Regions from separate parts of the Ideonella flava genome, predicted to be linked through region 2. Evidence: riboswitches for the same ligand, from Rfam matches in the RefSeq annotation. Region 2 holds a riboswitch; the other holds the start of a gene.
What was found. A riboswitch is a leader RNA that binds a small molecule or an ion and turns the genes downstream of it on or off. The one in region 2 is predicted to bind S-adenosylhomocysteine.
Positions count from the first base shown of each region.

Region 1: linked by a shared signal. The riboswitch ahead of ahcY (adenosylhomocysteinase) and the one ahead of metH (methionine synthase) in region 2 are both predicted to bind S-adenosylhomocysteine.

Region 1 covers NZ_JBPZHD010000017.1:100,181-103,971, reverse strand. Annotated here, with positions in the region: gene ACS5PM_RS30260 (aminotransferase class V-fold PLP-dependent enzyme) at 1-1,017, shown strand, start outside; S-adenosyl-L-homocysteine riboswitch at 1,029-1,104, shown strand; gene ahcY (adenosylhomocysteinase) at 1,194-2,627, shown strand; gene ACS5PM_RS30250 (TlyA family RNA methyltransferase) at 2,738-3,514, shown strand; gene metF (methylenetetrahydrofolate reductase [NAD(P)H]) at 3,522-3,791, shown strand, end outside.
Region 2 covers NZ_JBPZHD010000003.1:117,353-121,143, reverse strand. Annotated here, with positions in the region: gene metH (methionine synthase) at 1-1,146, opposite strand, end outside; S-adenosyl-L-homocysteine riboswitch at 1,218-1,330, opposite strand; gene ACS5PM_RS07400 (hypothetical protein) at 1,425-2,039, shown strand; gene ACS5PM_RS07395 (HD-GYP domain-containing protein) at 2,117-3,340, shown strand; gene ACS5PM_RS07390 (hypothetical protein) at 3,644-3,791, shown strand, end outside.

The DNA.
Region 1 (3,791 bases), on a different contig from region 2:
GCGGGGCCGGATGGGCGGCCGCGCCAGCGCCTGCGGGCCGCGGCCGCCGCCGTCGCACCCTGGCTCGGCGTGACCGGGGACGACCTGGTCTTCGTGGCCAATGCCACCACCGGCGCCAATGCCGTGCTGTCGTCCTTCCGCCTCGCCGCAGGCGACGAGGTGCTGGTGACGAACCGGACTTACGGCGGCGTGGCGCGCGCCGCGGCACACCATGCGGCTCGCGCCGGAGCGACCGTGTGCACGACAGCGCTGCCCTTTCCGGGCGCCGATGCCGCCGCCCTGGTGGCCGCCGTCGAGGCCGCGCTCACGCCGCGCACCCGCCTGGCCGTGCTGGACCACGTGAGCCCCGAGACCGCCCTGCTCATGCCGCTTGCCGAGATGGCTGCCGTCTGCCGCGCACGCGGCGTGGCGGTGCTGGCCGATGGCGCCCATGCACCCGGCGCCGTCCCGGTCGACATCCCGTCGCTGGGCGTCGATTTCTATGCGGCCAACCTGCACAAGTGGGCCTTCGCACCGCGCAGCTGTGCCGTGCTCTGGGCTGCGCCGGCCCGACGCGATGATCTGCATCCCACCGTCACCTCCTGGGGCTCGGGCCTGGGCTGGCATGCCGAGTTCGACTGGGTCGGCACCAGCGACCCCACGCCCTACCTGTGCGCGCCAGCGGGCCTGGCCTTCATCGACGAGGCCTTGGGCGGCCGTGAGGCCCTGTGGGCTCACAACCACGGGCTGGCCTGGCGTTCAGCGGAGCGCCTGTGCGAACGCTGGAACCTGCCCTGGCTCACACCGCGCCGGATGGTCGGCAGCATGGTCAGCGTGCCGCTGCCGCCGGCGCTGGGCCATGGCGCCGCTGCGGCGACAGCACTGAAGGACTGGCTGCTGTTCGAGCACTCGATCGAGGCGCAGATCCTGGCCATCGACGAGGCGCTCTGGTGGCGCATCTCGGCCCAGGCCTACAACGACGACGAGGACATCGAGCGCGTGGCATCCGTCATCGACTCGCGCCTTCGCGGCGGTTAGAATCCGTCCCTCGTTCCGAGGAGCGTTGCAAGGCCGCCTACCGGCCCCAGGCTCGGAACTCCACATTTGCAACGGCGCTCACCCGCATGAACTGCGTGGTGATGCGTGCCTACCAGGCTCCATCGTCTCGTCGCCCTTGCGGGTCGCTCCCATTTCGACCGACCGGAGTCATTGCCATGAACGCAGCCGTTCTCAAGCCCGCCGCCGCGGACCACGCCATCACCGACATCGGCCTGGCCGATTGGGGCCGCAAGGAAATCAACATCGCCGAGACCGAGATGCCCGGCCTGATGGCAATCCGCGAGGAATTCGCCGCCAGCCAGCCCCTGAAGGGCGCTCGCATCACCGGCAGCCTGCACATGACGATCCAGACCGCCGTGCTGGTCGAGACGCTGCAGGCGCTGGGCGCGCAGGTCCGCTGGGCCTCGTGCAACATCTTCTCGACGCAGGACCACGCCGCCGCGGCGCTCGTCGCCCGCGGCACCCCCGTCTTCGCCTACAAGGGCGAGTCGCTCAAGGACTACTGGGACTACACCCATCGCATCTTCGAGTTCGGCAACGCCGGCTCCGAGGGTGAAGGCCCCAACATGATCCTGGACGACGGCGGCGACGCGACGCTGCTGATGCACCTGGGCCAGCGCGCCGAGAAAGACGCCAGCGTCCTGGCCAACCCGGGCAGCGAGGAAGAGCGCGAGCTGTATGCCGCCATCAAGGGCAAGCTGGCCATCGACCCCACCTGGTACACCCGCAAGAGCGCCCAGATCATCGGCGTGACCGAAGAGACCACCACCGGCGTGCACCGCCTGAACGAGATGAGCGCCAAGGGCACGCTGCTGTTCCGCGCCATCAACGTCAACGACTCCGTCACCAAGAGCAAGTTCGACAACCTCTACGGCTGCCGCGAGAGCCTGGTCGACGGCATCAAGCGCGCGACCGACGTGATGGTCGCCGGCAAGATCGCCGTCGTGGCCGGCTACGGCGACGTGGGCAAGGGCTCGGCGCAGGCGCTGCGTGCCCTGTCGGCCCAGGTGTGGGTCACCGAGATCGACCCCATCAACGCCCTGCAGGCCGCGATGGAGGGCTACCGCGTCGTCACCATGGACGACGCCTGCTCGCAGGGCGACATCTTCGTCACCGCCACCGGCAACAAGCACGTGATCACCCACGACCACATGGCGAAGATGAAGGACCAGGCCATCGTCTGCAACATCGGCCACTTCGACAACGAGATCGACATCGCCTCGCTCGAGAAGTACCAGTGGGAAGAGATCAAGCCGCAGGTCGACCACATCATCTTCCCGGACGGCAAGCGCATCATCATGCTGGCCAAGGGCCGCCTGGTGAACCTGGGCTGCGGCACCGGCCACCCGAGCTACGTGATGTCCAGCTCGTTCGCCAACCAGACGATCGCGCAGATCGAGCTCTTCACCAAGCCCGAGGCCTACCGGGTCGGCCAGGTCTACGTGCTGCCGAAGCACCTGGACGAGAAGGTCGCGCGGCTGCAGCTGAAGAAGCTCAACGCCAAGCTCAGCGTGCTCACCGACGAGCAGGCGGCCTACATCGGCGTGTCCAAGAACGGCCCCTACAAGCCGGACACCTACAGGTATTGACGACCCACCCCGTAGCGCCTGCGGCGCTCCCCCTCGAGGGGCGCAGCCAGCGGCCCGGCAAAGCCGGATCCGCGGCAGCCGCTTGGTAGCGCGGGAGCACCGAGACGCGGATGCGCGCTGACCAACTCCTAGTTGCACAGGGCCTCGCCCCCAGCCGGTCGGCCGCCCAGCGGCTGATCGATCGGGGCGCCGTGCGCTGGCTCGGGCCGCAAGGCTGGCTGGTGCCAAAGAAGGCCGGCGAAGACCTGCCCGAAGGCTGCGAGATCGAGCTGACCGACGATGCCGAGCTGCGCTGGGCATCGCGCGGCGGCCTGAAGCTCGAGGGCGTTCTGCGCGAAAGCGGGCTGCCCTTGACCGGCGCCGTGGCGCTCGACGTGGGCCAGAGCACCGGCGGCTTCACCGACGTGCTGCTGGCCGCCGGCGCGGCGCACGTGGTGGGCGTCGATGTCGGCCACGGCCAGTTGCACCCGCGATTGGCGGCCGACCCGCGCGTCACCGCGCTGGAAGGCGTCAACGCGCGCTCGCTGACCCGTGAGCAGATCGGCGCCGCCATGCCGGCGGCCGGCTTCGACTTCATCACGGGCGACCTGTCCTTCATCTCCCTGACCCTGGTGCTGCCCGCGCTGACCCTCCTGCTGGCACCGACCGGCACGCTGCTCTTGCTGGTCAAGCCCCAGTTCGAGCTGCAGCCGGTCGACATCGGCAAGAAGGGCCTCGTGAAGGACGCCTCCGCCTACGGCCACGTCGAGGCCCGCCTGCGCAAGGCCTGCGGCCGCATCGGGCTCGAGGTGGTGGCCTGGCGCGACAGCCCCACCACCGGCGGCGACGGCAACCGCGAGTTCTTCATCGAGGCGCGACTGGCCTCCTCCCCAGTGACCCCGACCTGATCCGACCATGACCGACACTTCCCGCCCCGAACCGAAGCGCGTGCCGATCAGCTTCGAGTTCTTCCCGCCCAACACCCCCGTCGGCAGCGAGAAGCTGAAGACCGTGGTGCAGGATCTCGCCGCCGTGAAGCCGGAGTTCTTCAGCGTCACCTATGGCGCCGGCGGCTCGACGCGCGAAAAGACCCTGGCCACCGTGCGCGACATCGCGGCCCTCGGCCATGAGGCCGCGCCTCACCTGAGCTGCGTCGGCTCCACGCGCGAAGGCATCGCCGAGATC
Region 2 (3,791 bases):
GTTCATGCCCGCCATCAAGGGCCCTTCGATCACGTGCAGCGGCCGACCTTGCCGGGCCTCGATGGCACGCCAGGCCTCTTCGGTGTCCTCGTTGATGAAGTCGGTGATGCCGTTGACCAGGGCGTGCGACAGGCGTTCCTCGACCGGCGCGTTGCGCCAGGCCAGGCGCGTCGAGTCATCCTTGGCGGCGCCCTTGACCGCCTCGGCGATCTCCAGCAGCCGCTCGGTCGAATCCTTGCGGCGGTTGAGCACCACGTCCTCGACGCGCTCGCGCAGCTCGGCGTCCAGTTCGTCGTACACGCCGACCATGCCGGCGTTGACGATGCCCATGTCCATGCCGGCCTGGATCGCGTGGTAGAGGAAGACCGTGTGGATCGCCTCGCGCACCGGCTCGTTGCCGCGGAAGCTGAAGCTCACGTTGGACACGCCGCCCGAGACCTTGGCGCCTGGCAGGTTCTGCTTGATCCAGCGCGTGGCCTGGATGAAGTCGACCGCGTAGTTGTCGTGCTCCTCGATGCCGGTCGCGATGGCGAAGATGTTGGGGTCGAAGATGATGTCCTCGGGCGGGAAGCCGACCTCCTCGACGAGGATGCGGTAGGCCCGGGCGCAGATCTCGGTCTTGCGGGCGAAGGTGTCGGCCTGGCCCTGCTCGTCGAAGGCCATGACCACCGCGGCCGCGCCGTAGCGGCGCACGAGGTTCGCCTGGCGCTTGAACTCCGCCTCGCCTTCCTTCATCGAGATGGAGTTGACGATGCCCTTGCCCTGCAGGCACTTCAGCCCGGCCTCGATGACGCTCCACTTGGACGAGTCGACCATGATCGGCACGCGCGCGATCTCGGGCTCGCTCATCGCCAGCTTGAGGAAGCGCTCCATCGCCGCCTGGCTGTCGAGCATCGCCTCGTCCATGTTGACGTCGATGACCTGGGCGCCGTTCTCGACCTGCTGCCGCGCCACGGCCAGCGCCTTCTCGTACTCGCCGGCGAGGATCATCCGGGCGAAGGCCTTGGAGCCGGTGACGTTGGTGCGCTCGCCGACGTTGACGAAGAGGGTGCCGGCACCGATAGACACCGGCTCCAGGCCCGACAGGCGCATGGGCGGCGGGGCGACGTTGGCGGAGCGTTCGGCGGAGGAGGCGATGGCGTTCATGGCGGCGGAGGGGACAGCGGGGAAAGGGCCGCGACCACCACCACGGCTCACCCGCGGCGGCCGCGCTGCGGCCCGGGTGAGCGCCGTTGGAGCGCCCGGCGGGCTGCCGTGCGCACCGTGCCGAGCCTGGCGGCGCAACCGGCGGCAGTCTCGCGGGCACGCCGTCGCAACGCTCCTCGGACGGTTCAGGGATTCTACGCAAGCCCCCATTCACCCAGCCTGACGACGCTTACACCTGGACGCTCGCTACCGGGCAGGCTGTTTGCTCGAATGCCGCCATGACTCCCGGCCGTCTTCTTTCCCGCCTCGGGCTGTGCCTGCTTCTGCTTGCAGCGCTGCAGGCCTGCCGGACGACCCAGCCGGCCACGACCCCGTCGCCTGCGCCGGGGGCTCCGGAGGCGGTCGAGCCCTCTCCCGGCAAGCCCGCCATGCCGCCCGATGCCCCGCTCGCCGCCGAGTCGCGGTGGCTGGGCGAGCTCTTCGCGGGCACGCCGGTGCAGGTCAGCGGCGAGCGTGACGGCAGCGTCCGGCTGGTGGTGCCGATGAAATACGCCTTCGATGCTCCGGCGGCCGCGGCGCCCAAGCCGCCCTTGCAGGCGGTGCTGGACAAGCTGTCCCAGAGCCTGAAGCGCCAGCCCGCGGCCAGGCTCCAGGCGGCGCCGCCCTCGGGCAAGGCCTCGGCCGAGCGCATGGCGGCGATCCGCACCCATCTGGCCGGGCGCGGCGTGCCGAGCTGGCGCGTGGCCGCGGCCGCCTCGGCCGAGGATGACCAGGTGCTGCTGCGCCTGGTCGCGCCGGCCGGGGGCTTGCGCAAGCTGGACGACGCCACCCTGCCGCCGGCGCCGCGCGTCGTGCCGCCCCCCGCGGCGGCCGCCAGCAGCGCCTCTCGCTGAGCTCAACTTCCCCGGTCGGCGGCCGAAATCCCCGGAAGGCCCGGCCGCCCCGCGCGACGGGCCGGTGCCTGTCCGCCATGAAACTCGTCCCCATCACCCCTGACGGTCTCGCTCCGGGCATTCCGCTGGCCTTCTCGCTGCGGGATGTCAACGGCCAGGTGCTCGTGCACCGCGGTTCGGCGATCGCCGATCCGCATCAGCTCGGCTACCTGCTGGCGCGGGCGCTGTTCATCGAGGAGGGTGAGAAGGACCTGGTGCAGCGCCAGCTCAACGCCCAGGTCGACCACCTGCTGCGCACCGGCGAGGCGACGCTGGCCGAGATCGCCGCGCTCAAGCCCGACTACGAACGGCGCGCCGTCGAGCTGCCGAAGCCGGGCGAGCGTCCGCTCGAATGGCCGGATCTAGAGGCCCGCGCACGCGTCCTGCTGAGCGCCCCCGGGTCCGGTGCCGACACCCGCACCTCCCGCTGGGAGCAGCGCCTGGACGAACTGGCCGAGGAGATGCTGGCGAGGCTGCAGCGGCAGGTCGATGCGACGCTGCTGCGCTTCTTCCACGCCGCCGCCAGTCGGCCCGAAGACTACAGCACGCTGCACGCCATCCTGGTGATGCTGTTGTGCGCGCTGGCCGGGCCGCGCCTGCCCGGCTGGCAGCCGCAATGGCGGCGGCCGCTGACCCGCGCGGCCCTGTCGATGAACGTCGGCATGGTGCCGCTGCAGAACGAACTGGTCCGCCAGACGCGGCCCCTGAGTCCGGCCCAGCGGGTCCAGGTGGATGCCCATGCCGCACGCGGCGTCGAGCTGCTCGCGTCGGCAGGGATCGAGGACCCTCTGTGGCTGCAGGTGGTGCGCCATCACCACGACGCCCCCAGCGGATCGCTGGATCGCCTGGAGCCCGGCCTGCGGCTGGCGCGACTGATCCAGCGGGCCGACCGCTATGCCGCCCGACTGTCGGCCCGGCGCCACCGCGCGGCGCTGTCGGCCAAGGCGGCCGCGCAGGCGGCCTTCTTCGACGAAGGAGGCCACCCCGACGAGGCCGGGCAGGCGCTGCTGGCCGAGACGGGTCTGCATCCGCCCGGCGCGTGGGTGAAGCTGACCTGCGGCGAGATCGCGCTCGTGATGAAGCGCCAGCCCAACCCCAAGGCCGCGCTGACGGTGGTCAGCCTGGTCAACCGCGAAGGCCTGCCGCTGGCCGTGCCGGCGGTGCGCCACACGGCTTTGCCGAAGTACCAGGTCGAGACGGGCGTGCCCGCGGGCGAGGTGCGGGTGCAGCCGAACCTGGACGCGTTGCACAAGCTGGTCTGAGCCTCGAGCTTCGCCAGCCGCTGGAGGATTCGGCGCCTGCATTCGCTGGTCGGCGGGAGCGGTCGGCTTCGGGAAGTCGCTCGCCCCTTCGCATGGGTTCGACAAGCCAGGCGCAGCGACCCTACTGTCGCGATCCGTGCACTTCCGAAGCGTCCTGCCTGCGACACCATGGGTCAATGCCTCTCGACGAAAGCACATCGTCATCAAGCCCACTCCCCCTCGCTGACGCGCGACGCTGGCGCCAACCGGTCTGAAGGAGCGCCGCGACCGACCGCAGCCCAGCCGTCGCCCTCGCCGGAGGGCTTGTCTGCGCGCGAAAGCAGGGCGTCGAGTCCGCAGGCCGATGCCTTCCTGCCGCCTCGGGCGGTGCTTCGATGGCCGAACGGCGAGGCCTCCTCTGGTCGGCTGGAGGCGGGCCCTTCCGACACGCTTCGTTTCCTGGCCGATGGCG